2 regions of the Weissella koreensis KACC 15510 genome follow, and region 2 is predicted to be linked to the other one. Evidence: predicted binding sites of a transcription regulator. Region 2 holds the regulator's gene; the other holds the start of a gene.
The links. The regulator Rex, encoded in region 2, represses fermentation and respiration genes when NADH is low (regulators of the CRP and FNR family bind a similar motif). The targets are predictions, from matches to a motif close to TTGTGAANTANTTCACAA.

Region 1: a site for Rex is predicted at 3,331-3,348, ahead of WKK_RS02015 (nitronate monooxygenase). Genes of this name have one in related genera too.

Annotation. Positions count from the first base shown of each region.
Region 1 covers NC_015759.1:410,739-426,089, forward strand. Annotated here, with positions in the region: gene WKK_RS02000 (PadR family transcriptional regulator) at 1-179, opposite strand, end outside; gene WKK_RS02005 (Fur family transcriptional regulator) at 443-874, shown strand; gene WKK_RS02010 (DUF2075 domain-containing protein) at 1,064-2,233, opposite strand; gene WKK_RS02015 (nitronate monooxygenase) at 2,313-3,245, opposite strand; gene WKK_RS02020 ((S)-acetoin forming diacetyl reductase) at 3,482-4,243, shown strand; gene WKK_RS02025 (glycerate kinase family protein) at 4,464-5,594, opposite strand; gene map (type I methionyl aminopeptidase) at 5,787-6,575, opposite strand; gene WKK_RS02035 (SHOCT domain-containing protein) at 6,841-7,638, opposite strand; gene WKK_RS02040 (SHOCT domain-containing protein) at 7,668-8,399, opposite strand; gene WKK_RS02045 (hypothetical protein) at 8,417-8,914, opposite strand; gene WKK_RS02050 (hypothetical protein) at 8,907-9,218, opposite strand; gene WKK_RS02055 (helix-turn-helix transcriptional regulator) at 9,574-10,536, shown strand; gene WKK_RS02060 (MerR family transcriptional regulator) at 10,640-11,029, opposite strand; gene WKK_RS02065 (aldo/keto reductase) at 11,039-11,857, opposite strand; gene WKK_RS02070 (NAD(P)H-binding protein) at 11,899-12,552, opposite strand; gene WKK_RS02075 (MFS transporter) at 12,618-13,943, opposite strand; gene WKK_RS02080 (flavodoxin) at 13,957-14,427, opposite strand; gene WKK_RS02085 (ABC transporter ATP-binding protein) at 14,594-15,262, opposite strand; gene WKK_RS02090 (FtsX-like permease family protein) at 15,265-15,351, opposite strand, start outside.
Region 2 covers NC_015759.1:1,107,826-1,123,176, forward strand. Annotated here, with positions in the region: gene gap (type I glyceraldehyde-3-phosphate dehydrogenase) at 1-818, shown strand, start outside; gene WKK_RS05335 (phosphoglycerate kinase) at 964-2,187, shown strand; gene WKK_RS05340 (lytic transglycosylase) at 2,364-2,924, opposite strand; gene WKK_RS05345 (YqeG family HAD IIIA-type phosphatase) at 3,115-3,645, shown strand; gene yqeH (ribosome biogenesis GTPase YqeH) at 3,635-4,777, shown strand; gene yhbY (ribosome assembly RNA-binding protein YhbY) at 4,780-5,094, shown strand; gene WKK_RS05360 (nicotinate-nucleotide adenylyltransferase) at 5,122-5,760, shown strand; gene yqeK (bis(5'-nucleosyl)-tetraphosphatase (symmetrical) YqeK) at 5,753-6,346, shown strand; gene rsfS (ribosome silencing factor) at 6,366-6,743, shown strand; gene WKK_RS05375 (class I SAM-dependent DNA methyltransferase) at 6,743-7,495, shown strand; gene WKK_RS05380 (nucleotidyltransferase) at 7,499-8,683, shown strand; gene WKK_RS05385 (YceD family protein) at 8,709-9,260, shown strand; gene mutS (DNA mismatch repair protein MutS) at 9,297-11,870, shown strand; gene WKK_RS05395 (redox-sensing transcriptional repressor Rex) at 11,954-12,589, shown strand; gene WKK_RS05400 (ABC-F family ATP-binding cassette domain-containing protein) at 12,654-14,591, shown strand; gene WKK_RS05405 (RecX family transcriptional regulator) at 14,606-15,351, shown strand, end outside.

The sequences.
Region 1 (15,351 bases), 700 kb from region 2:
TTACCTAATCGACGAAAAACCGAATAGAGAGTTGCTTCATTTAATACATATTCTTGATTAGTTAGTTCGGCAATATCGTGGGCTATCCGATAACCATAAGAATCACCTTGTTGTAAACGATTTAAAACGATCGCATCAGTATGACCACGAATTAAATCTTTTGATAACTCATTCTCCATTTAACATTACCTCACTATATAAATTACTATATCACGCACTACTATTTGTGTCAAAGTAATTTGCAACTATCAATTGTTTAGATTTAATTATAGAAATAAAATATTTATAGCTTAACGAAACTATACAAGCGTAATCACCACCCTCGCTCGTTTGAGCATGGTATAATTAGCTTATTATTAATAAGTGTAAAAATCCCCGACCTGCTTAGATGTAATCTGTCTGAAGTAGCGTTCGTTTAATCCAAGGAGGAACGGTTTTACTCATGAGTGAATTAGAGCACGCCTTAACAGTTTTACAAAACCAAGGAATAAAAAAAACAACCCAACGTCTGAATATTTTGGATTATCTCATTCATCATCGAATTCATCCCAGCGCAGATATAATTGCTAAAAGCTTAAAAATGAATTTAACCACTGTTTATAACACTTTAGAGATATTAATCAGTAGCAAATTAGTTTATGTAATTGATAATAATCAAGATGGTAGAAAGCATTATGATTATTTTGGTCACCCTCACTACCATGTTTTATGTCGAAATTGCGGTAAAATTGTTGACGGTTCTAATATTGATCTGCATAGTTTCCCCAATCTAGCTCATGAAGCTAGCAATTTTTTAATTGAGCAAACCAGTTTGGAATTTATTGGTCTGTGTGAAGATTGTCAAAAATTATTAGGTCTCACTGAAAATAACTAATAATAATTCTCAAAATTGAATCTAGGTATCTCATTGCAATTTTAAAGGCTAGGAAACATCCTAGTCTTTTTTTATTGATCAGATTGATTTAATCTAACAAAAAAGAGCCCCTAATTTAAGAGCTCTTAACTATTGGATGTTAGCATCAACCATAATTATTTTTAGATGTCCATCAAAGCTATTCTAAAATTAACTTTCGCCTTGATTAAGCTCCATCAAGCGAGCGCGTAGATCATCATCATAAGCCGTCAAATAAAGGCCATATTTTCCACGTTTCATCAAAACGTTCAAGACATTTGCAATAAAGTCTTGATACTCTTCCTTACTAAATTGGCGATCTTTGCGCTTCTTAAAGATTTCCTTATGTGAATATTTCTCTGGGATAATCGTCATTGAATCAGTCTCAGGATCATAACCAAAGGAAGGTCCAATAATCATACCAACATAATTCAAATCAAAGCCTTGTAAGGTATAAATAGTCCCTACTTGTGTGATTGAACCTTCGCGTTTGGCCCAATGTGTTCGTTGAGGATCCCACTCGTCCCAAGGCAAACTAAAGGTATCCATCTCAACATTGTGTCGTCCATCAATACGTGGAAAGCCTGAAGTTGCAACTACTCGACTCATCCCAACTTCTTTATTCTTACTTTTGATTTCTTCAAATAGTCCACCAGCGGTGTTGAACATTTTAAATTCAAAATCACTATTATTAGGAAATGATGTTAGTGGCTTTTGAGCCGTTAAATCATCCATCCAGGCAACTTGTTTATCACTCGCTACCATTCTGTATTGAAAATTCATATCAAACATCTTATATGGATGGTTACCAATCGTTTTAAATAATAGTTCTTGATCCCAATACATTTTTGATTGGAAAACTTGAGCAAAATCGTACACAACAACGACAACCTTCGCTAAATTCATTAAATCAGTTAATTGGTTCTCACCTCGATAATGAGCATATGGTTCTGATTTTGAATATAGTAGATGTGCTTCATCCACAAAAATGATGTCATATTTTTTATGATTTTTTTGGGCATCATTAATCAATGCGGTTGGCCGCCGAATTGATTTGACATTCATATTTGGAATTGATTCACCCAAATCCTGATAAGCTTTATACAATTCCGGATGATTAACTACTAAAGCAGTCTTATAACGCTGATCCGTCATATACTGACGAACAAGTTCCATCAAGACTACAGACTTTCCAGTTCCTGCAGCACCTTGAATTACAGCGACTGAATGTAAATTCTGATCCAATCCTTGCTTAATATAATCATTAATATTTGTAATAACGTTTTTCTGATCTTCTGAAAGATCATCTACAAAAAATTGTGCTTTTAATATTTTATTCATTGATTTATTACCCCTAATCTAGTCTATATTTTAGCATAATTTTAAAGCTTGCTTTCATTAAAAAACTAAACAAAATGATCTAGTTCCTTTCTAAATTTTGGATAACTCGATGGGCCTCTTGAAACAAATCTTCAATAATTTGTTTCACTGGCCGGCGTGTTTTAATTAACCCCGCAATTTCACCAGCCATAATCGAACCATTTTCCATATCACCATCAAAAGCCGCTTTAGATAAAGAATGTAAAACTAATTTTTCTAATTCATCCCACGTGGCTCCATCTGCCTCTAGAGCTATATATTTTTCAATCATCGGATTTTTTAACGATCGAACGGGAGCCCCCGCTCGTTGGCCCGTCACTGTCGTTGATGTATCATTGGCGTTAATGATTGCCAACTTGAAAGCCTCCGAAATCGGTGTTTCATCCGCCGTTAAGAAAAGTGTTCCAACTTGCACTCCCTGTGCACCAAGAGCAAATGCAGCAGCTACACCACGACCGTCCCCAATTCCACCTGCTGCAATCACTGGAATTTTTACCGCTGAAGCTACTTGAGGGACCAAAGCCATAGTGGTAGTAGATCCAATGTGTCCACCAGATTCCATACCTTCAGCTACAACTGCCACCGCACCAAGTGCTTCCATCTTTTGTGCTACTTTAACTGATGGAATGACAGGGATCACTTTAATACCTGCGGCCAATAATGCTGGCATATAAAGTTTTGGAGTCCCAGCCCCAGTCATGACAATTGGAACTTTTTCTTCAATAATGACCTTAACTAAATCAGTAATATTGTCCATCATTAACATCAAATTCACCGCAAAAGGTTGATCGGTTTCAGCCTTAATCTGGCGGATTTCAGACCGTAAACCTTCAGGATTCATCCCCACTGAAGTTAAAACTCCCAGGCCACCAGCATTGGCAACGGCAATCACTAATTCATGTGTAGAAATTCGAGCCATTGATCCTTGAATTAGTGGATATTTAATTCCTAAAATTTCTGTTAACTGTGTCATGCACCTATCCTCTTTTCTAATGAGTCATGATCTAACATAATATTTTACCTTTAATCATAAATTATACTCTGAGTATTTTATAACAAAGTGAAAAGTATAACAATATATCTAAATCCGTTATAACTACTTACCATTTATGTTATGTGACTAATTATTGGTATATTTATCAAAACAAGCGTAAAATTATAGGTGTTCATAAGTTACGGATCTTTCATATAGTAAAGGAGTGTATTTTTATGTCAAAAGTTGCGATTGTTACTGGTGCGGCCCAAGGAATTGGACTTGCTATTGCAAAACGTCTCTATCAAGATGACTTTAAAGTCGCCTTGGTTGATTATAAAATTGATGCAGCTCAAACAGCGGAAAACGAGCTTGGGGAAAACGCCATTGCGCTTCAAGCCGATGTTTCTAAACGTGATGACATGTTTAGAGCAATCAAGGATACGGTTGAAAAATTTGGTGATTTAAATGTTTTGGTAAATAACGCCGGTTTAGGACCTACTACTCCAATTGATACGATTACTGAGGAACAATTCAAGCAAGTTTATGGCGTCAACGTTGGTGGCGTCCTCTGGGGAACTCAAGCCGCACATCAGGCTTTTAAAGAACTAGGCCATGGTGGAAAGATTATCAATGCTACTTCACAAGCTGGAGTTGTTGGTAATCCTGAATTGGCCCTTTATTCTGGAACTAAGTTTGCGGTTCGAGGTATCACTCAAGTAACTGCTCGTGATTTGGCAGAGGAACACATTACTGTCAACGCCTACGCTCCTGGAATTGTTAAAACGCCTATGATGTTTGACATTGCTCACGCAGTTGGCCAAAATGCAGGTAAAGATGATGAGTGGGGAATGCAGCAATTCGCTAAAGATATCGCATTGAAGCGCTTATCAGAGCCTTCAGATGTAGCAAATGTTGTTTCATTCTTATCTGGACCGGATTCAGATTACATCACTGGTCAAACTATTATTGTCGATGGTGGGATGCAATTCCATTAAAATCATAAATAAATTTAAAACAAAGCATCTACTGGTTAATTCAATCTGGTAGATGTTTTTTATTTTGCTTTATCAAAAGCTGTTAATCGTTATCAAAAGCCTTCAATGTAAAAGTAGCTTACCGCTGTTGAGAAAATTTCACTTACGAAATATTATACTTGAACCTTTGCCACAAAATAAAAAACGAAATCCTAGCTAAGCAATTCCGTTTCATTAATCTTTATTTAATCAAACGAGCGATATTTTCAGCCGTTCGCTCCAAATTTTTAACACTCTCTGCTAAAGCTGATTCAAGCGGAACAGCCCCCGGTACAATACTGAAAATGGCATCCATTCCCAAATCATACAACGCCTCACTCCCCTGACCAACAAAACCAGCTAAACCAATGACTTTGGCCTCAGGTGCTACTTTTTTCACCACCTTTGTGGCGCCCATTGGTGCTTTACCAAACTGTGTCTGGAAATCAATTGATCCTTCACCCACAAAAGCATAGTCGGCACCTTGAGCCTTATTCGCCAAATCCACGGCATCAATTACTAAATCAATTCCGGAACGAATTTGAGCTGGGGTAAAGGCCAAGAAGCCAGCTCCTAATCCCCCAGCAGCTCCAGCCCCTGCCACATTAGCTATCTTAATTTGAAGTTTCATTTCTAAAATATGAGCATAGTTTTTCAACGCTTCATCCAATTGAGCAACCATCGCTGGTGTGGCGCCTTTTTGTGGACCAAAGACCGCAGAAGCACCATTGTCCCCAATTAAAGGATTAGTAACATCTGCAGCAAGTAAGATTTCTGAACCCGCTAAACGAGGATCTAAGTTAGTCATATCAATAGACTGTAAATTGATTAAATCAGCTCCCCCTCGAGCTAAGGGTTGATTTTGATGGTCTAAAAAGCGTACTCCTAATGCTTCAGCCATCCCCACGCCACCATCATTTGTTGCTGAGCCACCTAATCCAATGATAAAACGACGCACATCATGATCCAAAGCATCCTTTATCAATTGACCAGTTCCATATGTGGTCGTAATCAAGGGATTCATAGTTTCCGTATTGACCCACTGTAAACCTGAAGCAGCGGCCATTTCAATCACAGCTGTTTTTCCGTCACCAAGAATTCCATACGTCGCCTTAACCGGAACTTCCAATGAGTTCAAAACGGTTGCTTCAATCAATTGACCATCAGTAGCGTCAACAAGCGTTTGTACCGTTCCTTCACCACCATCGGCCATGGAAACTAATGTATAATCAGCATCCGGAAAAACTTTCCCTAGTCCACGTTGAATCGCCCTAGCAGCATCTTGCGCTGTCAAACTACCTTTAAATGAATCAGGAGCAATTATAAATTTCATTTCTATACCTCATCTATTAAATTATTATTCTTATAATTAATATTATGGGCTAAAATTATCTTTTTGACCAAAAAGATTAATAAAAGATAGACACAAGTTCCACTAAATTAAAATATTCATCATTTTAAAATAATAAAAAGCCTCCATTATTAAAATGGGGACTTATTTTGTTTATTTTTAATTTAGCTTTCTTTACTTCAACAGATATTTAGCATCAAAGTCTGGATCCTGTGAAGTTAAAATTTTAGGACCATCTTCAGTAATAGCAACCACGTGTTCATATTGAGCAGACCATGAACCATCAATTGTGCGAACGGTCCAACCATCTTCTGCAGATGTTTCGACTTCCCAACTTCCCAAATTAACCATCGGCTCAATGGTAATCGTCATTCCCGGTTGTAATCTTAATCCTCGACCAGCGACCCCATCATGTAGCACTGTTGGTTCTTCATGCATAGTTGGTCTAATTCCATGCCCAGCATAATCAATAACATTTCCGTAGCCATTTTCGTCCTCTATATAATGATTCATGACTGCCCCAATATCACCCAAGCGATTCCCAACTTGAGCTTGGTCAATTCCCAAATACATGGCCTTAAAGGTCACATCCATCAATTTTTGAACCTCTGGACTAACATTACCAACTGCATAACTCCAAGCTGAATCAGAATAGGCTCCATTTAATTCTACAACAGTATCAACCTTAACTAAATCACCATCTTTTAAAAATAAATTTTTCCGTGGAAAAGCATGAGCTACTTCCGCATTTACCGAAACAGTTGTTGCATATTGAAAACCTTCAAAACCAATTTGTGCTGCTCTTGCACCATGGCTTTCAATATAATCACGACCAAATTCTTCAATATCCCAAGTTGAAATACCAGGCTTAATTATTTTTTTTAAGCCTTGATACATACCAGCAATAATGGCCCCTGCCTTCTCCATGGCCAACATTTCTCGTTTTGATTTTAACGTTATCATTTTATTCCCCTACTTATATCTTCATCTTTTGGACTATTTCGTATAATATATTCTTTTACTGGATATATTAATTGTTTTTAACCACTCTTTTTAAAATAATAAGTGCATCAAGCTTATTGATCTTATATTACATGATACAGTATCTTATCAAGACTGGTAGCTTAATTAAATTTATTTTATTAAAAATAATTTTGCTTGTAGAAAAAGGACTTTCCAATCAAGAAAAGTCCTTTTAGATAAGACAAATTAATATATATAATCTAGATTATTCATCAGCATCCTTCATTCTAATAGATGATGCCCAAGTATTAATCTGTGTATCATTCTGTGCAATTGAATTTAACTGCGTTGTACTAACAGTTCCCTTATCAACCACCGAATCAACATGATAAATCTCATAATCAAATGTTTCGTCATAATTATCTATCAATACAATCCTTGCATCCCCTGGAACCGGCGACAAAATAATCTGCTGTTCAGTATTTAAATCAGCACTAATAATACTAGAATCAGACCAACTAGTATCTGATTGATCTTTTAAAGCCGCAAATGAATACATAGCGCCTAATTGTTGCTTCTGGTCTAGACTATGAAACATTTCAACTGCGTCATCATCTTGAGCAAATTTACTTGACTGGCTACTTGAAGACGATGTTTCATGGCTTTCTTCTCTGTTGTTTTCCCTTGGCTTACTTTTAACTTTAGTTTTCGACCTAGTTGCCGCTTTACTCGTTGATGCACTTTTCTGATGTATTACACTTGAACTTTTTTTGACATCATCTTGTTGGTTCAAATAAGCGTATCCACCTGCACTAACTAATCCTATTAAAATTATCAATAAACCAATATTCCGAATTTTATGTGATTTTTTAGAACGTTTCTGTATTTGTTTAGTTGGTACAACTTTCTTAGCCTCCACCATTCGCTTTGATAAAGGATCCGTTGTTTTTAAATCTTCCGATAATATTTCAGCCTTCATCTTTTCAAATTCATTCTGAGTTAAAGCGTCTGATTGATATAGATCCTGTAATTCTTTCAAACGTTGTATTTTTGAATCATCCATTTTCATACTCCTACTAAATTATCAAAAAATTAATATTCATTGGTTCCATTATCAGCCTGATCCTGAAGCGTCTTAATGGTATTTTCCGTTTGTGTTTTAATTTCTTCGGACGCTGGATCACCTTTAATCGCATTCAATTTCTTCATTGCTGCATCGGTTGGTGTATCAAAAGACCCATTATCATACGCAAAATTACCATTATTAATATCAATTGTAATTTCAGCTAACTTTGAAACTTGTGAATATTCCTTTTCAGTAGTGTCATTGGGATGCATTTCTTGTAATTTTTGATATGCTTTCTGAGCATCCCCGTATTTTCCATCTGCTAGATAAGATTCGGCTAATTTAGTCTGCTTACGGGTTGGTGCATTATGAATAAAATTAAATCCTACAATTACTATTACTAATACAATGACACCAACAATTCCCTTAATAATATTTTGACCTGTACTTCCAGTTAATTTCGATTTGGTATCTTTATTAAGCGGAATTTTATCTACTAATTCGCCAACCTTCTTACTAGTATTTTTTACCTTATCACTTTTCATTATTTTATTAATATTATCTTTGGTACCTTGAATAGTTTTATTATCCATTAACTTATCAGCCGAGCTGTGGACTGAATTAACAATTCCAGAATCAGATTTCTTTGAGCCCTCGATAATTTCTTTCTTTTGTGCTGAAAATTCATCTGCGGTCAGAATTCCATCATCCAATAATTCCTTCAAATTTTTTAATGCTGCCAATTGTTTTTCATTCATTTCCTCATTCTCCTATTTTATTTCTCTATAAATGTAAATTGTGGATTAATTTTCCCCTGTTTTGATAGTGTCTTATATCCTTCGGTCACTTCAGCCATACTGTAACTTTGACCATTAATTTTTTCATTACTTTCAAGATCAATTAGCTCAAATTTCCATTTTTTTAGTTCATCATCATAAGCAGCAATCAGCTTAGCCTTCTTATTGAAAATAAAGTCCCAGCTATGTTGATCTTTTGAAATACTATATTCAATCGTTGAATGTTCACCTTCAATCAAACTATCCAAATAATTTTCAACATCGACACTACGATCGTTTTTATTGTTCAAAGCTGTACTAGCAATAACAAACATTGCAGGTGCAGCCTGATTAGCTTTGTTTTGAGTATCTTCTCCTAATTGCCCTTCCGATTTAACAAAATCCTGCATGGGTTTAATCTGAGTAATATAATAGGTAGTTCCTCCAATTCCCAACAATATAATAAATAATAAAAATGTTTTTTTCGTACTATTCATCTTCCTTACCATTCTGCTCATCCTGAATTTTAGATTTCTGATACTCACGTAAAATTGTATTAACCCAGCGCTTACTATAGCCCAATAATCGGCTTTCAAATGCTACATCGATTTCCTGATTATTAGCCAATTTATTAGATAGATAAGTTACCACCTTCTCCCGGTCATACAGATGTACTGGGAAATTGATTTGTTGCTCTCCAAACTTGTCAACAAATTTCAATAATTTATCTTTGTCTTTATCCAGAAATACATAAATCTGAAAATATGCATCGTTTAATAACGTTTCGTCTATCTCATTCATATCCTTATCCAATTGTTTTTTATTGAACATATCTAATTTACTAAACCTCCTAAAACTTTGCTAATGCACTAGTTAATACATTTTTTATCAACAACTGCATTTGTTTTTCTTAATCGAATAACTTAAGTTTAGCAAGATAGTACGCCATATATTGTCGTGTAACTATATTTATTTCAATAATTTTATAAAATATCAAAAAAGCCCTAACTTTTAAAAAGTTCGGGGCTTTTTTGGTTTAACATGATATTATGTTTCCCTAAGAAGGATGTATCTTAAAAAGATATATAATTATATTATAATAAATTAGCGACATACTTTGTCTCTTATTCAATTAACATGAAAGGACTATTTCAAGATGAGTAAAAATAAAATTAATCGTCCCCTTCAATTGATGCTCCAACTTATCATGGGTAATACTATTAAACAAGCTGACTGGCAAGATCAAAATCAAATCTCAACCCGCTCCGTCCAGCGTGATGTTAGTGATATTAATGAAGCTATTTCAACCATTAATTTCCCAGCTGAGCTTAAAACAATAAAACTGGATAACCATGTTGCTTACCAACTTTCTACATCAAACCAGCTGGATCCTAAAATTATCATTACTTTAATTAAAACAATTTTAGCTACTAGGGCCTTTAATGATGAAGAAATTCATTTGATTATTGATAGCCTATTAGATCAAGCCGATTTAAACATTCAACAGGTAGTCTCTAAAACCATTAAAAATGAATTAAGTCTATATTCACCAGTCACACATCAAAAATCACTTCTCGATTTAATTTGGCTCTTTTCTCAATGGATTAAAGATCAGACAACTATTAAATTTAGTTATAAGAATTCCAAAAATGAAATACGCCAACTCTCAGGTCTACCGACAGGTCTTATTTTTGATACATATTACTTTTATGCTATCATTCATTTTCATGCAACTGAGCATCATCCTGCACGTGATGCTCAGTATCGATTAGATCGTTTTAAAAATACTAACCCCATTCAAGAACACATTGATTTCCCACACCGTCAACGATTAGAAGAGGGTAAAATTAGACAAAATAACAATTTAATGCAAATTGGCAGTCTGATTCATGTTGAATTTGAATATTATGGAAATCCGGAAGTTGTTTTAGATAAATTTCCAATGTCTAAAATAAAATTAGGAGGAGCTGCTAATAAATTCAAAATACATGAAATCAATAAAAATGGTTTTAAAATGTGGGCTTTGAGCCAAGGTAAAAACATCAAAATTACATACCCTCAAAGTTTAGTAAAAGAAATTCTCGAAGATACTTCAGCTATTTTGAATTTATATAAATAACTAAGTTAAATTAATTCAATTTCGTTAAAATTATTATTTTAAGATAAAAAAGGAGCCTAAAAATAGGCTCCTTTTTATCTATTTAATTAAATTAATGTGTATTTTACTTGCGTTCTAATTCATGTAATTCAGCTTCAGTAGCCCTCATATGATCATCATAATGTTCTAGTTTATAATTCAAATGATTGATCGCAAACTGGATATCATCACGACGTTCTTCCATCGCCTCTACCTGTTCATGTAAAAGCTGTTTTTGGCTAACCGTATTATCTTCCGAATCATCAACTAAATTAATATATTGTTTCAGGGCTTTAATTGACATCCCCGCAGCTCGCATTTGTTTAGCAAAAGTAATTCGACGAATAATTTTTTCATCAATTTCACGATTACCTGATTCGTTTCGATCAATCAAAGGAATTAATCCTTCTTTTTCATAATATCTAATAGTATCTGTTGAAACTCCGGTTTTTTTACTTGCTTCACTAACGTTCATCATTAACTCCTAATATTCTAAATGCCGACTTGCCATCCATTTAATCATTTCCGGATCTTCATGTGAAAAAAATTGGCTCCCATCAGTATCTAAAGTTTTAATTAATTCCAAATCTTCAGTGGTTAATTCGAAGTCTAAGACATCAATATTTTGAGCCATTCGTTCTGATTTAGTCGACTTTGAGACAGGAATAATATTACTTTGAAGTAGCCAACGTAAGACAACTTGAGCAACTGATTTATGGTACTTTTGACCAATTCCACTCAATACTTCATTTGTGAATAGACCATTCTTACCTTCTGCAAATGGGACCCAGGCTTCAACTTGTACCCCATATGCTTGTAAGTATTTTACCGCACTCTGATTTTGATTAAAAGGATTGACCTCAATTTGATTAACTTCTGGTTTAACTCCAGTAAATTCCGCTAAATTAGTAATCTGGGCTGGTGAAAAGTTTGATACCCCAATCGCCTTGATTAAACCAGCTTCTTTAGCTTCACTCATTGCCTTCCAAGCCCCAAAAATGTCACCATACGGTTGATGAATTAAGTAAAGGTCCAAATATTCTAACTGTAAACGATCTAGCGAAGCTTGAATTGCTTTTTTAGCCGCTTCATAACCAGCATCTTCGACCCACAATTTTCTTGTAATAAATAAATCCTGTCGGTCTACACTAACTGCTTGTAATGCTTCACCCACGGCTCGCTCATTTCCATAACTAGCAGCAGTATCAATTAGCCGATAGCCTTGTTCCACAGCATCAATCACCGCTTGTTTAGCTTCATTATGATCTGTGACTTGATAAACCCCAAAACCTAGTTCAGGCATTATCGTATTTTTATTAATATTTTTCATAGCAATTCGTCTTTCTAATAAACTGGTCTTACTTCAGCTTGCGTATTAGCATCAGCAATCCCGACACTATCATGATTTAAAAATTCAGGATTATCAATAATTTTTAGCACCACATCAGCGATACTTTTTCTAGATCCTGAAACGCCGAGATAAGTTTCATCAGCGTGCGTAATTTCATAATTAATTTCACGATCATTTAACCAAGGTAATCGTAGCGTTGTATAATCCAAACCTGATGTTTTTAAAATTTCATCAGAGCGTAAGGCTGACGATAACCCACGCCCAATTTGAGCCTTATTCCAACGACCGAATTCACCTGGGACCTCATCGTAAATTCCCAAAACATTAGTGTAAATCACTCGCCCAACCTGATTTTGTTGCATAGCCTCAACTACATTTTTAGTTTGCTTATTATCTTCTGTATGATCTACAACTCCTACAAAGACAAGGTCTTGATTAGCCACAGCATTTTTAACGTCATCAAGTTTATCTAAGCTTCCTTCTATTACTGTTACTCTTGAATTGTCTTTTAGACTATTCAAATTACTTTTATCTCTTAAAAATAAAGTTAATTCAACATCATCAAATTTACTTTCTGATAACAAACGTTGTTCAATTAAACGTGAAATTCGTCCATTAGCAGCAATAATCAAAACTTTTTTAGTCATATTAAATTCTTCTTTCTTAATCTATATCTAAATTAAACACCTTAGAGCTAACTCCAAGTCAAAGCCTATTTCTTATTTTTATTCATTAAGATGATTATTAGTAAGCCAATCAATGAAAATACACTAATGAAGGCCATCACTACTTGATAATATTGGGACATATCGGTAATGCTCGAGCTAAACATCACCACAATTGATAACCCAACTGGTCCACCTAATTGATGGGCGACATTGGTCATCCCAGAAGCTGCCCCAGCTTGTTCTGCGCTGACATCAGTAACCCCAGCTGCAGTCAAAGGAGCTAATAACCAACCTTGACCTAACCCAATCAAGATCATTGGTAGTCCCATTGTAAGCAAATATCCAGCTTTAGGATCGATCAACAATGAAATGACCATACCTAGCAATAAAATTGATTGTCCTAACAACATTACCTTTTTATTTCCAAGCTTATTCGTTAATCTAGGTAAATATAAGGCAGCCAAAAAGTTAACGATGGTGAGTGGCAAAAAGCCCATTCCCGATTGAAGCGGTGTAAAGTGATACATGTTTTGCATAATTTGTGGCAAAATAAACCAGTATGTTAGCATTGCCATCATGAACAAAAACCTCACGATATATGATCCAGACCGAATTCGATTATTAAATAAGCTCATTGGAATTAAGGCATAAGAAATTTTGTTTTCATAATATACAAAGCCACCGGCAATGATGAGGGAAATAATAATTAACATTAAATTATTACTAGTAATTCCATAAACAAAGATAGCTGCCATCAAAACTGATAAGATAGCGCCCACGTAGTCAATTTGGCGCTTAATTGTGGTAGTATTTTCAATTTTAAAGAGCGTTAAGATTAACAAGAATGCGGCAAAAGGTACGTTGATTAAGAATCCAGCTCGCCAAGAAATGGCACTAGTCAACCATCCACCTAACAACAAACCAAAACTCGATCCAATTCCTGCCGTTGCTCCGTAATACGAAATAGCTCTCATCCGCATTTGACCTTCATAGTAATCCATCAATAAAGCTAAAGACGTTGGCGCAATAATTGCTGAACCAATTCCCTGAATCGCCCGAAAGATCATCATCATTAATGCTGAATCAGTCAATCCAATCATCATACTTGATAGGCCAAAAATCAATAGGCCAATCATAAATATCATTTTCCGACCAATCAAATCACCCAACCGACCAGCTAATAGCAAGAAACTACCAAATGTAATAGTATAAGCATTTGAAATCCAAGATAAAGTTACTTGGTCCATATGTAAATCTTGAGCAATTTTAACCGTGCTGGTAAATATAATCGAATTATCCATAAGTATTAAAAAATACGAGAATAAAATTATAAATAAAACGACCCCAAATTTATTTGCTTTTTTTGTCATGATTTCCCCATTCTTAAATTAAATCTGATAAATTAGTCCGTCCAGTAAATTGACGAATAGTAGGATCATATCTAAATCCATCTTCAATTTTCATATCTGATTTTTCGGTCAAACTTCTAATCACCTTGGTAGATGCTTCAATGTCTGTACTCATACTTGTTGTAAAAGGTACAATCATTTTTCCACTTAACTTAGCATCGTTTAATACGGTGTGAATAATCATTGGTGGTTGTTGCCACCACGTTGGAAAGCCTAAATAGATCAAATCATAAGCATCTAAATTAGGTAACGCTTCTTTGAGTTCTGGTTCAATATTATGATCTAATTGTTCTTTCCCAACTTCTACATAGTCTTCATAAGACTTTGGATACGGAACTTTTGCTTTAATTTCAAATAGTTGTCCGGTAGTTTGTTTTTGTAGCTCTAATGCTGCTTGACGCGTGGTCCCACTCATCGAAAAATACATAATCATACTTTTATTCATTGCTATCTCCTTGTTCCTTGTGCTTACTTAATAAAACAAAGTATATTCTTTGGAGTGTACTCCAAAGCAAGCTTTTTATTTAAATTTTCATTTAAATAAAAAAAGCCGAAAAAATCGGTTCACCACCGAATTTTTCCGACCATTAATTCAAAGATCATATATTAATTTATAATTGGGTCATTTTTCCATCAATAATTTGATAAACCTTATCAGCCATATCCTTCAATCTCAAATCATGGGTTACGACAATAATAATTTTATTGCGTTCATGAGCCAGATTTTTCAATAAATTGATCACCGTTAGCGATCGATCTGTATCCAAAGCTGCAGTCGGTTCATCGGCCAAAATATAATCTGGATTAGTGTATAAGGCCCTAGCAATGGCCACACGTTGTTTTTGCCCACCAGATAATTCATTAGGATACTTCTTTTGTAAATCTAATAGCCCTAGATCACTAAGTAACTCCTGCATTTCCTTATCAGTTAGATTATTTTCTTTGACCTTATCCGCCAATTTAAACTGTTCTTCAACAGTTAGGAAGGGAACTAGGTTATAAGATTGTAAGACGAAGCCTATTTTTTCAAGACGAAGCTTGGTCTGCTCTTTTTGGGACAAACTTGTAATCTGCTTCCCATTGATAGTAACTTCACCCTCACTAGGCGTTTGTAGTCCTCCGGCAATCGTCAAAAAAGTTGTTTTCCCGGAACCAGATGGGCCAACAACCAAAATCAATTGACCACTTTCCGCTTTGAAATTGATATTTTCAAGGGCCACATACTTACTGCTACCTTCCCCAAAAACCTTTTTTACGGAATCAAAAATTAAATTAGCCATAATTAACCTCCAATAATTTTGTAAGGATCGACTTTAGTAATTTGTCGAATTGGGATTAATGCCCCCAACAGAGACATCACAATAATACC
Region 2 (15,351 bases):
ACGAAACTGGTATCATCGTTGATGGACGCCACATCACAGTTTACGCAGAACGTAATGCTGCAGACTTGAAGTGGGTTGCAAATGACGGTGTTGAAATCGTTTTGGAATCAACTGGATTCTACACTTCAGCAGAAAAGTCACAAGCTCACTTGGATGCAGGTGCTAAGAAGGTTCTTATCTCAGCCCCAGCCGGTGATGTTCCTACTGTTGTTTATGGTGTTAACCAAGATGTTTTGAAAGCAGATGACACAATCGTTTCTGCAGGTTCATGTACTACACAATCTTTGGCACCATTGGCAAACGCTTTGAATGCTGAATTTGGAATCGAACTTGGTTTGATGACAACTGTTCACGCCTTTACTTCTACTCAAATGATTTTGGATGGACCTAAGGGTAAGAAGGCTCGTTCAAACCGTACAGCTTCAGTTAACACTATCCCTCACTCAACTGGTGCAGCCAAGGCTATCGGACTTGTTGTTCCTGAATTGAAGGGTAAGTTGGATGGACATGCACAACGTGTTGGTGTTGTTGACGGTTCTATCACTGAATTGACTACTGTTTTGTCAAAGACTGTTACTGTTGAAGAGATTAACGATGCTGTTAAGAAGTACGAGACTCCTTCATTCGGTTATAACGGAGACGAAATTGTTTCTTCAGACATCATTGGAGATACTCACGGTGCTGTCTTTGACCCAACTTTGACTAAGATTATCACTGTTGGTGACAAGCAATTGGTTCAAACTGCTGCTTGGTATGACAATGAATACGGATTTACTTCAAACATGGTTCGTACTTTATTGCACTTGGCACAATTGTAAAATTAGGCTAATTTAAGCAAGAAAACAGGCGGTTGGAGGAATCTAAACGTCTGTTTTTTTATTGAAAATAGTGCATATTAATATTGGAATTACGGTATAATAAACTAGTAATACTAAATTATAGAAAAAAGAGGATTTTTTGAAAATGTCTAAATTAACAGTCGAAGATTTAGAATTAAAAGGTAAAAAAGTTTTGATGCGAGTTGACTTCAATGTTCCATTGAAGGAAGAAGACGGAGAAGTGGTTGTTTCTAATGACAACCGAATCGTTGCAGCTTTGCCAACTATTAAATATGTTTTGGAACAAGGCGGACGTGCCATTTTGTTCTCTCACTTGGCTCGAGTAAAGAGTGAAGAAGATAAAAAAGGTTTGTCAATGAAGCCAGTTGCACAAAAGTTGGCTGATTTATTGGGACAACCCGTTACTTTTGTACCTGCTACTGAAGGTGTTGAACTTGAAGAAGCAATTAACAATCTTGAAGATGGCCAAGTTTTGGTCTTTGAAAATACTCGTTTCGAAGATGTTGTTGATGGCGTTGAAGTTAAGCGCGAATCAAAGAATGATCCCGAATTGGGAAAGTACTGGGCTTCATTAGGTGACGTATTTGTTAACGACGCCTTTGGAACTGCCCACCGTTCACACGCTTCAAATGCTGGTATCGCAGCTAACATTGAACAAACTGCTGCTGGTTTCCTAATGGAAAAGGAAATTAAGTTCTTAGGTGGCGCTGTTGAAGAACCAGAACGTCCATTCGTTGCTATTATCGGAGGAGCTAAAGTTTCTGATAAAATTACAATTATCCAAAATCTTTTGAAGAAGGCTGATAAAGTTATTGTTGGTGGTGGAATGGCTTATACCTTTGACGCTGCTAATGGTAAGGCAATTGGGAATTCTTTGTTTGAAGAAGACAAGGTTGAATTAGCTAAGCAATTGATCGCTGAAGCTGGAGATAAGTTGGTATTGCCTGTGGATGCCATTGCGGCTGATGCATTTAATAATGATGCTGACACTTATACTGCTGGTGAAGAAGGTATTAAAGATGGCTACATGGGACTTGATATTGGTCCTAAGTCAATTGAACTTTTCAAGTCTGTCTTAGCTGATGCGAAGACTGTTGTATGGAATGGCCCAATGGGTGTCTTTGAAATGACTAACTTCGCTAGAGGAACTCTTGCAATCGGTGAAGAGTTGGTTGAAGTAACTGAAAATGGAGCTACAACTATTGTTGGTGGTGGAGATTCAACGGCTGCTGTTCAACAACTTGGGGTGGCTGATCGTTTGAGCCACATCTCTACTGGTGGTGGTGCTTCATTGGAATACCTTGAAGGAAAGACATTACCTGGAATTGCTGCTATTTCAGAAAAGTAATCTTTTAATAAACATTAATAATGATTAATCTGTGATGATTCAATTTTTTATTGAATTTTCATGGATTTTTTTATTTTGATGAATTTAAATTTATTGAAATAAAAAAACTATATAAAAATCCCCAGCGCATGGATAGTTTTACATAGTAGTTTGGTAGATTTAATTTCAATGAAATCTTATTGGACACGAATTGCTTCACCAGTTTTTAAACTGGTAACATTAGGATTTAGATTCTGTAACTCACTAACACTTAGATTATTATTAACAGCGACTCGATACCATGTATCACCTTGGGTAACCACATAAGACTGTGAATCATCAGATGCAACTGTAGTTGTATCTAGTTCAGTGGTGCTGGTAGTATTATTAGGAACTTCAATAATTTGATCAATTTGGAGAGTTGCCCAATCGATGTTAGGATTTAATTTTTTAAGTTTTTTAGAAGAAGTATTAAACTTAGTGGCAATTGTATCAATCGTCTCGCCAGCTTCAACGGTGTAAACTTTAGTTGTTGCTATTTTTGTAGATTTCTTTGTACTAGTTTTGTGACTTGAGGAACTTGAACTTGTTTTTTTAACCTTTTGGGTGATCTTGCTTGATGTCGCTGTTGCAGTTGGTTCATGATGAAACAACTTATGTAGTCCTCGTGTAATGGTAAATGCTAGGAAAAAAGTAACAAGGAATATTACAATAGAAATGGCGATTCGCTTAAGTACTAGTTTAGTTTTTTTTGACATAATCAATACCCTACTTAAATTATTTTAGATTTAATAGTATTAGTTTATCATTGAATGAAAGTAGATAGCATTAAATTATAAAGTCTTAAATCGAATTTAAAAACTTAGTTTATTTTATCGCTTTATTGACATTAGAAACTAGCGTATAATTAAAAAATAATAGACTAAAAAAGAAAATGAGGGAATCTCGATGGCTGGTTCATTTACACCAACTTGGATGGTTGAAGCAATTTATCATTTAACACCAGTTGAATTAGAAGCGCATGGTATCAAAGCTATTTTGACTGATTTAGATAATACTCTGATTGCTTGGAACAACCCAGATGGTACAGAACAACTTCATCAATGGCTGCAATTAATGGATCAGGCGGGTATTCCAGTTATTATTGTATCTAACAATTCTGATGATCGAGTTGAACGAGTGGCTAAACCACTTGATCTCCTATTTGTTGGGAGGGCTTTAAAACCACTAACTAAAGGATTGAAGATGGCAATTAAAAAGCTTGATCTTACAACAAATGAGGTTGTGATGGTTGGCGATCAACTTTTGACGGATGTTTGGGCGGCTAATAATATGGGAATGCGCAGTATATTAGTTCAACCGCTGATTGAAACAGACCAATGGAACACTAAAATTAATCGTTTTTTGGAAAAAGGGGTTAAAAAGAAGATGTTAAAGCAAAATCCAGATCTAAAATGGAGGAAAAATCTTGATAAGTGAAACTGAAGTACAAAATTATTTAAGCGAAGGCCTTAGGTGTATTGGTTGTGGGGCTGAAATTCAAACCGATAGGCCAGGGGAAGTGGGATATACTCCCATGTCTGCGCTAAAAAAAGGGTTTGAAAACGGGGAAGTGCTATGCCAGCGTTGTTTCCGGTTAAGACATTATAATGAAATTCAACCGGTTGATTTAACGGATGATGATTTCCGTCGTCTTTTGGATCAAATTTCAACGACAGATTCCTTGGTCGTTTATGTGATGGATGTCTTTGATTTTAGTGGATCACTTATTCCTGGTCTACATCGTTTCGTTGGAAGCAATCCTGTTTTGCTTGTGGGAAATAAAGTTGATATCTTACCCCATGCCTTAAGACGAGCAAAAATCAAAGAATGGATGCGTCAACAAGCTAACCGAGCTGGTTTGCGCCCCATTGATATTGCTTTAACTTCTGGTAAAAATGGTGATGATGTACCTGCATTATTAGATATGATCGAAAAATATCGAGCTGGACGTTCAGTCTATGTAGTAGGGGTCACTAATGTTGGTAAGTCAACTTTGATTAATCAAATCATTAAGGATGTTACTGGTGAAAAGAATGATGTTATCACTACATCACGTTTCCCAGGAACTACATTAGATCGAATTGAGATTTCATTGGATGATCAATCAAATATTATTGATACTCCTGGAATTATTCATCCAGATCAAATGGCTCATTATCTTACACCTCAAGATTTAAAATATGTTTCACCCCAAAAGGAATTAAAACCAAGAACATATCAATTGAATGCCGAACAAACACTCTTTATGGGAGCAATGGCCCGATTTGATTTTATTCAGGGACCCAAATCTGGAATTACGGCATATTTTGAAAATAATTTACCGATTCATCGGACCAAATTAGATAATGCAGATCAATTTTATGCTAAGCACGCGGGTGTATTATTGACACCACCTGAAAAAGTGAATTTAGAAGATCTACCACCATTGAAAAGACATGAATTTAAAACAACTGAAAAGACTGATATTGTGATTGATGGATTGGGCTGGGTTACAGTACCGGGTCAAGTTGTTGTTGCAGCTTGGGCACCAAAAGGAGTTTCAGTTTTGACACGAAAGGCTATGATATAAAAATGATTGAATTACGCGGAAAGCAAAAACGTTATTTAAGAGCTTCAGCTCATTCTATGAATCCCCTCTTTAGTGTTGGGAAACAAGGATTAACGGAAAATTGGTTGGAACAATTAGGTTCAGCCATGGAAAAACGCGAATTATTTAAAGTTAATATTTTGAATAATTCTGATGTAACAGTTGATGAAGTTAAGGAATTTATTGAATCAAATTCTTCAATTAAAGTTGTCCAAACCATTGGTCACACTTTAGTTTTGTTTGATCAAGCACGTGATCCAAAGTACCGTAACTACTCAATTGCAGTACAAAAGATATAAGCTATAGTAAATCAAAAGGGGGATCTTATGATTAAAACAGTGAATACTTTAGCTCCAAAAACACAAGTAGCTACTGAATTAGATCAAGAGCGACACCGTGTTGGTATTATCGGTGGTACGTTTAATCCTCCACACCTGGGGCATCTTATTATTGCTGAACAGGTAGCCTCTGATTTACAGCTTGAGCAAGTTTATTTTATGCCAAATTCAACACCGCCACATGTTGATCCCAAAATGGCCATCGATGCATCTGATCGTGCCCAAATGGTCAAAGCAGCAATTTATGGTAATCAACATTTTAAGTTGGAACAGGCAGAGGTTAACCGTGGTGGAATTAGCTATTCTTATGACACTATGCGTTATTTAAATGAAATTCATCCAAATTATGATTATTACTTTATAATTGGTGGCGATGAGGTTGCTTACCTTAAAACTTGGTATAGAATTGAAGAATTAAGCCAAATGGTGCAATTTGTTGGGGTTAATCGTCCAGGACAAGAACATCCAGTGACTGATTATCCAGTTGAATTTGTAACTGTTTCTAATCTTGATATTAGCTCTACTAAAATTCGGCAAAGAATTAAAGAAAAACAAAGTGTTCGTTATTTAGTACCAGATTTAGTGGCGGCTTATATTGTAGAGAAGGGACTGTATCAAAATGAATAACTTAGAGTATCAAAAACGTTATTATCCTGGGACTCGTTTAGAATTACTATCAACCGTACGAGCTGCTTTATCAGATTATCGATATCAACATGTATTACGAGTTGAAACGATGGCCTTGAAGTTAGCGGAAAAATGGCAAGTCGAAGCTGAAATTGTTTCGATAGCTGCATTGATACATGATTATACAAAAGAACGTTCCGATGAAGATTTTATCGAAGCTATAAAAGAATATCATCTATCCACTAGCTTATTACCTTGGGGAAATAATATTTGGCATGGAGTTGTTGGAGCAGAAATGATTCGAAGTGAATTAGGAATTAATGATTCGATTATTTTAGATGCAGTCCGCCAACATACTACGGGGGCTGAAGAAATGACGCTCGTGTCACAAATTATTTTTATGGCTGATTATATTGAAAGTGCCAGAGACTTCCCCGGGGTTGATGAAGTAAGAGCTTTAGCATTTGAAGACTTAGCTGCTAGTGTTGGTTGGCAAGCCCAACATACATTAGAATATTTAATTAAAAATAAACAGAGGGTCTTCCCTTTGTCACTATTGACCTATAATACATGGTCAACCAAATAAGAATGGAAAATAAATAATTATGATTGAAACCACAATGATGAAAATGTTAGAAGTAGCTGTAAAAGCTGGAGGCCAAAAGCGGGCTGAAGATTTAGTGGCCTTGGACATACATGAAACTTCAATCTTTACTGATGTAATGTTGATTATGGATGCTCCATCAAATCGTCAAGTCTTGGCGATTGCTCAAGAAATTATGGATCAAATGAAAGAAGCTGGATTTGAAGTTCATCAACATGAAGGTCGTGATTCTGGGGAATGGGTTGTTCTTGATTTCGGTGATTTAACCGTTCATGTTTTCAAACAAGAAATACGTCATTTTTATGGATTGGAACAACTTTGGTCTGAACAAGGTGAAGAGATTGATATCACAGACTGGATCATTGAGGAAGACTTTTAATGGAAAATTATCAAACCTTTGCAAAGTTATATGATGAATTATTTGATGATGAAGCTTATGATGACTGGTTTCAGTATGCACAAAAAAATATTCAAAATCCGCAAGGTAAGATTTTAGAACTAGCTGGTGGTGCTGGGCGCTTAGCAATTCGCTTAATAAAAGCTGGCCATGATGTGACGGTTTTTGATTTATCCACTGAAATGTTATCTTTAGCTCAGGAAAATGCGCAAGCGGCTGAAGTGGATTTACCCTTGATTCAAGGGGATATGCGAGAATGGTCTGATTATCCAAATCATTTTCAAACGATTACTTCATTTGCTGACTCATTTAATTATCTTGGTAGTTTAGCAGAAACTAAAATGGCATTTGAACAAGTAGCTAACCATTTAGAAAACGGTGGACAGTTCTTATTTGATGTCATTTCACCATATCAAACCGATGAATATTATCCAGGATATATGTATAATTTTCATGATGATGAAACGGCTTTTCTTTGGAATTCATATGGTGTTGAAGGTGAAGAACATACGGTGGAGCACGAATTAATTTTCTTTGTATATGATGAGAAAATTGACGGATATAAGCAATTAACAGAAATTCATACGGAAAAAACTTATGAATTGAAAAAATATATTCAAGCCCTGGAACAAGCGGGATTTGAAAATATTAAAGTTACTGGTGATTTTGGTCGTCAAACAAAGCCTGATGAAAAAACACCACGTTGGTTTTTTAGTGCAAATAAGAAAGGATAGCTGATGCGAGCAGTTGGATTAATTACCGAATATAATCCTTTTCATGCTGGTCATGAATACCACCTCGAACAAGCAAAGGCGATGAGTGGGGCTGAAACAGCAATTGCTGTAATGAGTGGAAATTTTGTACAGCGCGGGGTTCCTGCGATGTATGATAAATGGAAACGAGCGCAGGCGGCGGTTCAAAATGGAGTGGATTTGGTTATTGAATTGCCGGTGGCTTTTTCAATTCAACCAGGTCCTTTTTTTGCTAAAGGTGCAGTTCAAATCTTGTTAGCTGCAGGAGTTGACACAATTGTTTTTGGAGCAGAGCACGCTCAATGGGATTTTATGAAATTAGCGCGAACAGTTCGGGATGTAACTACTCATTCTGATGAATTTCACAATTATCAGACAACTTATGCAAGTAATTTTAATACAGTTTTAATGGATAAGTTAGGCGTCACGATCAATGAACCTAATTATTTATTGGGATTAAGTTATGCATTAGCAGTGCTTGAATTGGACGCGCAAGATCAGGTTGCCTTGATGCCATTACAGCGTCAGGGGAGTGGATATCATGCTACACAAATTTCTGACGAAGACTTTGCGAGTGCCTCAGGAATTCGACATGTTTTAAAGAATGGGTTACCCAAAGAAAAATTAAGCCAACAATTGCCGACGGGCACGCAACAATTACTAATGGAGGCACCATTTTTAGATTATGAACCAAATATGTGGGATTTACTTCATTATAAAGTCTTAACGACACCGGTAGAACAATTGGAGTCTATTTATCAGTTAAATGATGGATTAGCATATCGTCTTCTAGAAACGGTTGAAAAGAATGCTGAGTCGAAGCAAATCGATTGGAATGTCTTTATGCAACAATTTAAAAGTAAACGATATACCTATAGTCGGCTGCAACGGAGCATTTTATACTTATTGTTAAATGTGAGTGAAATTGAAATGAAGGTTGCTTTGAAACAACCTTATATTCGACCCTTGGCTTTTAATGCTAACGGACAGTTATGGCTAAAACATGGGCGTAAAAATTTCACTTTGCCGATTATTGGTAAGGTTGATCAAAATAATTTAAAGGGTCTCTTAAAACTAGATTTTAGAGCTGGTCGTTTATATAATATGTTGCGAAGTAATTCTGATGAAAAACCACAAGATACTAAACGTCAACCGTATCGAAAACAATAATTTAAAATGAAGAGGGAGTAAGAAGATGAAATGGAATTTTAGTGAGTTATTAAAATATAAACAAGAACCAATGGAGTTTCAAGAAGAATTAAACTTAGAAGCCATGACCAAAGAAATGTTTGGGGATGTTATTTTGAGTTTGGAGCCTGTTCAAGTACAAGGTTGGGCACGTATGGAACGCGATGATGTTATTATCCATGCACATGTTACAGGACAACTTACAACACCTTCAACTCGTTCAGCTCGCCCAGTAGAATTTCCTTTGGACTTTATGATCGACGAAGTTTACATTCGCGAAACTGAACATGCAGATCGGTATGAGATTGAAGAATCTGTTATTTTAGTGAAAGATGATGTTATTGATTTTAATGAAGTCTTAGCACAATACATTTTCTTACAAATCCCATTGCAAATCTTGGCAGAAGGTGAAGAAGAAGAAGCTATGCCAACTGGGGATGGATGGGAAGTTATATCAGAAGATGATTACTTAGCCGAACAAGAAAATGGCGAAGAACAAGCTACTAATACGCCTTTGGCCGGTTTAGCTGACTTATTATCTGAAGATAAAGATAAATAAAAAATAGACCAATAATTAAGGACCAAGGAGATTTAAATGGTTAAAAGTAAAGAAACGCCGATGATGCAACAATATAATGAAATTAAATCACAGTATCACGATGCCTTTTTATTTTATCGTTTAGGCGATTTTTATGAATTGTTTAATGAGGATGCCATTTTGGGGTCCCAAATCTTGGAACTTACTTTAACTCAACGAAATAAAAATTCACCTAATCCAGTCCCAATGGCAGGGGTTCCTCATCATGCTGCTCAAAATTATATAGATATTTTAGTGGATAAAGGTTACAAAGTAGCTGTAGTGGAACAAATGGAAGATCCAAGTCAAGCCGATGGGATGGTCAAACGTGAAGTTGTTCAATTGATTACACCTGGAACGCGGATGAACGTGAATGGAGAGTCTGTTAAAGATAATAATTATTTAGTGGGAATTACGTCCGAAGATGCTAATCATTATGGATTTGCTTACACTGATTTATCAACAGGTGAAATGGCAGCTACTGATTTAATTTCAACGACTGCCGTCCTGAATGAACTCGCCCGTTTAGCGGCGAAAGAAATTGTTATTGATAAGATTTTGCCAGCAGATTTAACCGCTTCTTTGACGAATTTGGGTATTATGGTTTCAACGCAAGCATTAGAGACGGTACCAGATAATCAAGCAAATTTAGTGCAGGATTTATCAGATCTTAGTTTAACGGCAGCCCAAATTTTAATCACATATTTGCATACGACACAAAAACGAGCATTAGATCATCTTCAACCAGCTCGTGCTTACGAAGTTGCTCAATATTTAAAAATGGACCGGAATTCACGAGCTAATTTGGAATTAACGGTTAATTTACGCACACAGCAAAGAAGTGGTACATTGTTGTGGCTTTTGGATGAAACTAAAACTGCCATGGGTGGACGGCTATTAAAACAATGGATTGAGCAACCGTTAATTGATCAACAAAATTTAATGAGTCGATATGACAAAATTGAACAATTCATGCAGAATTTTTTGATTGAGAATGATTTGCAAAGTGCGTTAAAAAGTGTTTATGACTTAGAACGTCTGGTTGGTCGGGTCGCATACGGTAGCGCAAACGGCCGTGATTTATTGCAGATTCGTAATTCCTTACGTCAAATTCCTACTATTTTGGAATTATTGGAAGATTTAGATCCTGCCGTTTTTGGAGGGTTAATCAGTCAAATTGACCCAGTTACGGATCTTGAAGCGTTGATCTCAACGGCCATTATTGAGGCCCCACCATTGTCAGTTACTGATGGTGGGTTGATAAAGGCAGGTTATAACGATCAGCTCGATGCTTACCAAGATGTCATGCACAATGGAAAGCAATGGCTGGCTGAATTAGAAGCTACCGAACGTGAAGCGACTGGGATTAATAGTTTGAAAATCGGTTTTAATAAAGTTTTTGGTTATTATATTGAAGTTACTAGAGCGAACATTGATAAATTAGATGATAATCGGTATACACGAAAACAAACTTTAGTTAATGCCGAACGTTTTATTACCCCTGAATTGAAAGAACATGAGCAAAAAATTTTAGAAGCGGAAGAGAAATCTAGCCAATTAGAATATCAATTATTTACTCAAGTACGCGAACAGATTAAGCTTAATATTAAACGATTACAACGGTTGGCTAAACAAATCGCAACGTTAGATGTTTTGACTTCACTAGCTGATGTTGCACAAAAAAATCAATTTACGAGACCACGACTTAATCAAAAACAACATTTAGAAATTGTTGGTGGACGCCATCCCGTTGTTGAAAAAGTTTTGGGGCATCAAAGTTATGTTGCCAATGATATTATGATGGATCAAAATCAAGAAATCATGCTGATTACTGGACCCAATATGTCTGGTAAATCAACTTATATGCGTCAATTGGCCTTAACCGTGATTATGGCTCAAATTGGCTCGTTTGTACCTGCGCAAAGTGCTGATTTACCAATTTTTGATCAAATTTTTACTAGAATTGGGGCAGCTGATGATTTAATTTCGGGAAATTCAACCTTTATGGTAGAAATGTCGGAAGCAAATACGGCGTTACAAAATGCAACTAAAAATTCTTTAATTCTATTTGATGAATTAGGACGAGGAACGGCTACCTTTGATGGAATGGCCCTAGCGCAAGCTATTATTGAGCATATTCATCAAAATGTACATGCTAAAACGCTATTTTCAACCCACTATCATGAATTGACTAGTTTGGATCAAGAACTACCACAACTGTTCAATGTACATGTGGGTGCGCATGAAGAAAATGGAGAATTGATTTTCTCACACAAAGTTTTAGCGGGACCAGCTGATCAGTCTTATGGAATTAACGTTGCGAAATTAGCAGGTCTGCCTCAGACATTGATTGAACGAGCAACAGTGATTTTAAATCAATTGGAAACACCTGAGCAAACTAAAATTCCTGAGCTTGTGAAATTAACTGATGTTGCAGACTCTAAAACACAAATGTCATTATTTGATACATTACCTGACAATGATGAACAAAATAAAGTCGTTGAACGGGTTAAAAATGCCGATTTGGCAAATTCAACGCCTTTCCAAGCGTTGATGTTATTAAATGAATTACAAGAACTTTTAAAAAAATAATTGTTTTTTGTTTCACAAAGTTATGGGGATGTGCTACACTAATTATATATTAACTAAATTATATAAGATTAAGGTGAGTTAACATGACAGAACAAAAAATTCCTCGTGCAACTGCTAAACGGTTGCCCATTTATTATCGTTATCTCAAGTTATTACTAGATGAAGGAAAAACTAAGATTTCTTCCGTTGATTTGGCTGAAATTGTTAAAATTGATGCTGCGACCATTCGTCGTGATTTTTCGTGTTTTGGAGCATTAGGTAAGCGTGGCTATGGTTATGATGTCGCTGAATTAATTGAATTTTTTGCTGGAGAATTAAATCAAGATAATTTGGCTTCAGTTGCTTTGATTGGTTTGGGAAATTTGGGACATGCTTTGTTGAATTTTAAATTTCAAAAAACTTCTAATGTGCGAGTATCTGCTGTTTTTGAAGTTAAGCCGGAATTAATTAATACAATTCAAAGTGGCGTTCCAGTATTCTCAATGGATGAATTAGAAGAACAAATTGAGGAACAAAGGATTGATGTAGCAATGTTGACAGTGCCGGCTGATGCGGCTCAGACAATTGCAACCCGCTTGGAAGCAAGTGGTATCAAAGGTATTTTGAATTTTACACCAATGCGGTTAAATGTTTCTCGGAAGGTGCATGTTCAAAACGTGGACTTAACGAATGAGTTGCAAACGTTACTTTATTTTATCGATAATGATATAAGTAACTAAAAAAAATATAAAATGAGGCTCAGACGATTTTTGTCTCAGCCTCTTTTATTAAATGGAGTTAAAAATGATAATTTTACAAGCAAATGATGTCAGTCGACGCTTCAATGGCGTGACTTTTTTTGAACACTTTTCGCTGCAGATTCAAGATCGATCCCGAATTGGTTTGGTCGGACGAAATGGGGCAGGAAAATCTACATTACTAAAAATTTTAATTGGTCAGGAATCACCAGATGAAGGGGTTGTTTCTTCTAAAAAAGGATTAAAGCTAGCTTATTTAGCCCAAAATTCAGGGATGGACTCAACTTTAAGTGTGTATGATGAAATGTTAGCCAGTTTTAAAAAGGTGCAAACATTAGAACAACAGATGCATCAAATGGAATCAAAAATTGCTAATACGACTGATTATGAAAGTGAATCTTATCAAAGTCTACTTACTGAATATGATCAAATTCAGCATGATTTTGAAGCTTTAAATGGTTACGGATATGAAGCAACTATTCGTGGCGTTTTACATGGATTTGGGTTTGACGAGTCGTTTTATTCACAAAAAATTTCTGATCTTTCCGGTGGTCAACGAACTCGTTTAGCGATCGCAAAGCAATTATTAGAGAAACCAGATCTTTTGGTACTGGATGAACCAACCAATCACTTGGATATGCAGACTTTGGCATGGTTAGAAAAATATTTACAAAATTATCAAGGAGCACTGCTAATTGTTTCGCATGATCGTTACTTCTTAGATCGAGTAGTAAATGAAGTTTATGAGGTACATTCTGGAGTTTTGGATCATTACCAAGGAAACTATAGCCGCTATATGGAGCAAAAGATTGCGAAGATTACAGCAGAGCAAAAGGCGTTTGATCGGCAACAAAGTGAAATTGCTAAATTAGAAGACTTTGTTAATCGTAACATTGTGCGAGCTTCAACCACAAAACGAGCTCAATCTCGACGTAAACAACTTGAAAAGATGGAAGTTTTGGATGCACCTAAAAATGAATCAGGGGTAGCACATATTACTTTTCAAGCTGCTCAAAGTTCAGGGAATGAGGTCCTTCAAGTTGAAGGACTGAGCTTGGGTTATCAAGCAGATAAGGTACTATCCCAAAATGTGAATTTAGCGGTCAATAAACAACATGCCGTGGCTTTAGTTGGACCAAACGGGGTTGGTAAATCTACTTTAATCAAAACGATCTTAGGTAAATTAGCACCATTAGCGGGAACGTTTAAACTGGGTGCTAATGTTACAGTTGGTTATTATGATCAAGAGCAAGCAACGTTAGATCCAAAGAAGACAGTATTAAACTCTGTTTGGGATTTACATCCTAAATTACCGGAAAAAGATGTACGATCTATTTTAGGATCTTTCATGTTTACGGGGGAAGATGTTGATAAAAAAGTCACAGCACTTTCTGGTGGCGAAAAAGCACGGTTATTACTAACCGTGCTTTCGATGAATGAAGATAATTTCTTGATTTTAGACGAGCCGACCAATCATTTAGATATTGATTCACGTGAAGTCTTAGAAACAGCTTTAAATGAGTATAATGGGACCATTTTCTTTGTGTCACATGATCGTTATTTTATTAATGAGGTTGCAACTGAAGTTGTTGAATTATCTGCAAATGGAACGCAATTCTTTGACGGTGATTATGATTATTATTTAGAAAAAATTGAACAAAGAGATGCCCAAATGGCGCTCGAAAATGAAGTGACTGCCGAACAGGTTAGTGATGATGCGACACCAACATACCAAGCTACGCGTGAACAGCAAAAAGAGCTTCGTAAAAAAGAACGCGCCGTATCCAAAGCTGAAGCAGCAATGGAAGAAATTATGGAGCAGATGGAGCCATTAGAAACAGAATTGAATGATCCTGCTAATGGTTCAGATTTGGGTAAATTGACCGAATTAACACAACAAATAGAAGCTTTACAACAAAAATTAAATCAACTTGAAGAAGAGTGGACTCAGGCATCCATGGATTTAGAAACCTTTCAAGCATAAAAAGGAAGTTTTAAATGGCTGAAGTAACACGTGTCACTCAGACAAAAAAGAACCAACGTTATAATATCTATTTAGATGATGAGTTTGCTTTTGCTGTGGCAGAAAAAATTTTAATACAATTTAATTTGTTCAAGGGGACCAAAGTTGATGATGAATTAAAGGCTACAATTATTGAAGCTGAATATAATCAAAAGGCTTACCAAAAGGCTCTGACTTATGCTGCTAATAGTCTGCATTCCAAGCAACAAGTTCGAACAAAATTACAGCAGGCTGATTTTCCTGTTTCAGTAATTGAACAAGCAATTGAACGTTTAGAACAATTGGATATTATTGATGATCAACAATTTGCGAATGAATATGTTCAAAGTCAGATTCGACGCGGAAAATTAGGTCCACGGGCTATTAAATTTAATTTAAAAAAATATGGGATTGATCAATTTATAATTGAAGATTTACTGGTTGAATATGATGAAACGCTACAAAGGGAGAAGTTATCTGAATTAATAGATCCTTTATTTCAAAAATATCGCCGTGAATCAGCTTTTATGGCAGATCAAAAAGTGACGCAAAAGCTGTATCAAAACGGATTTGATCAACGTCAAATCAAACAAGCGTTACAAGATTATCATGCCGAGACTCCCGTCGATGAAGAACAGGCTCAAGAAAATTTTGAGCGAATGATGGAAAAAACAGCTCAAAAATATCAACATCTTACTGGTTGGGATTATCAAAGTAAGGTTAAGGCAGGAATGTATCGACG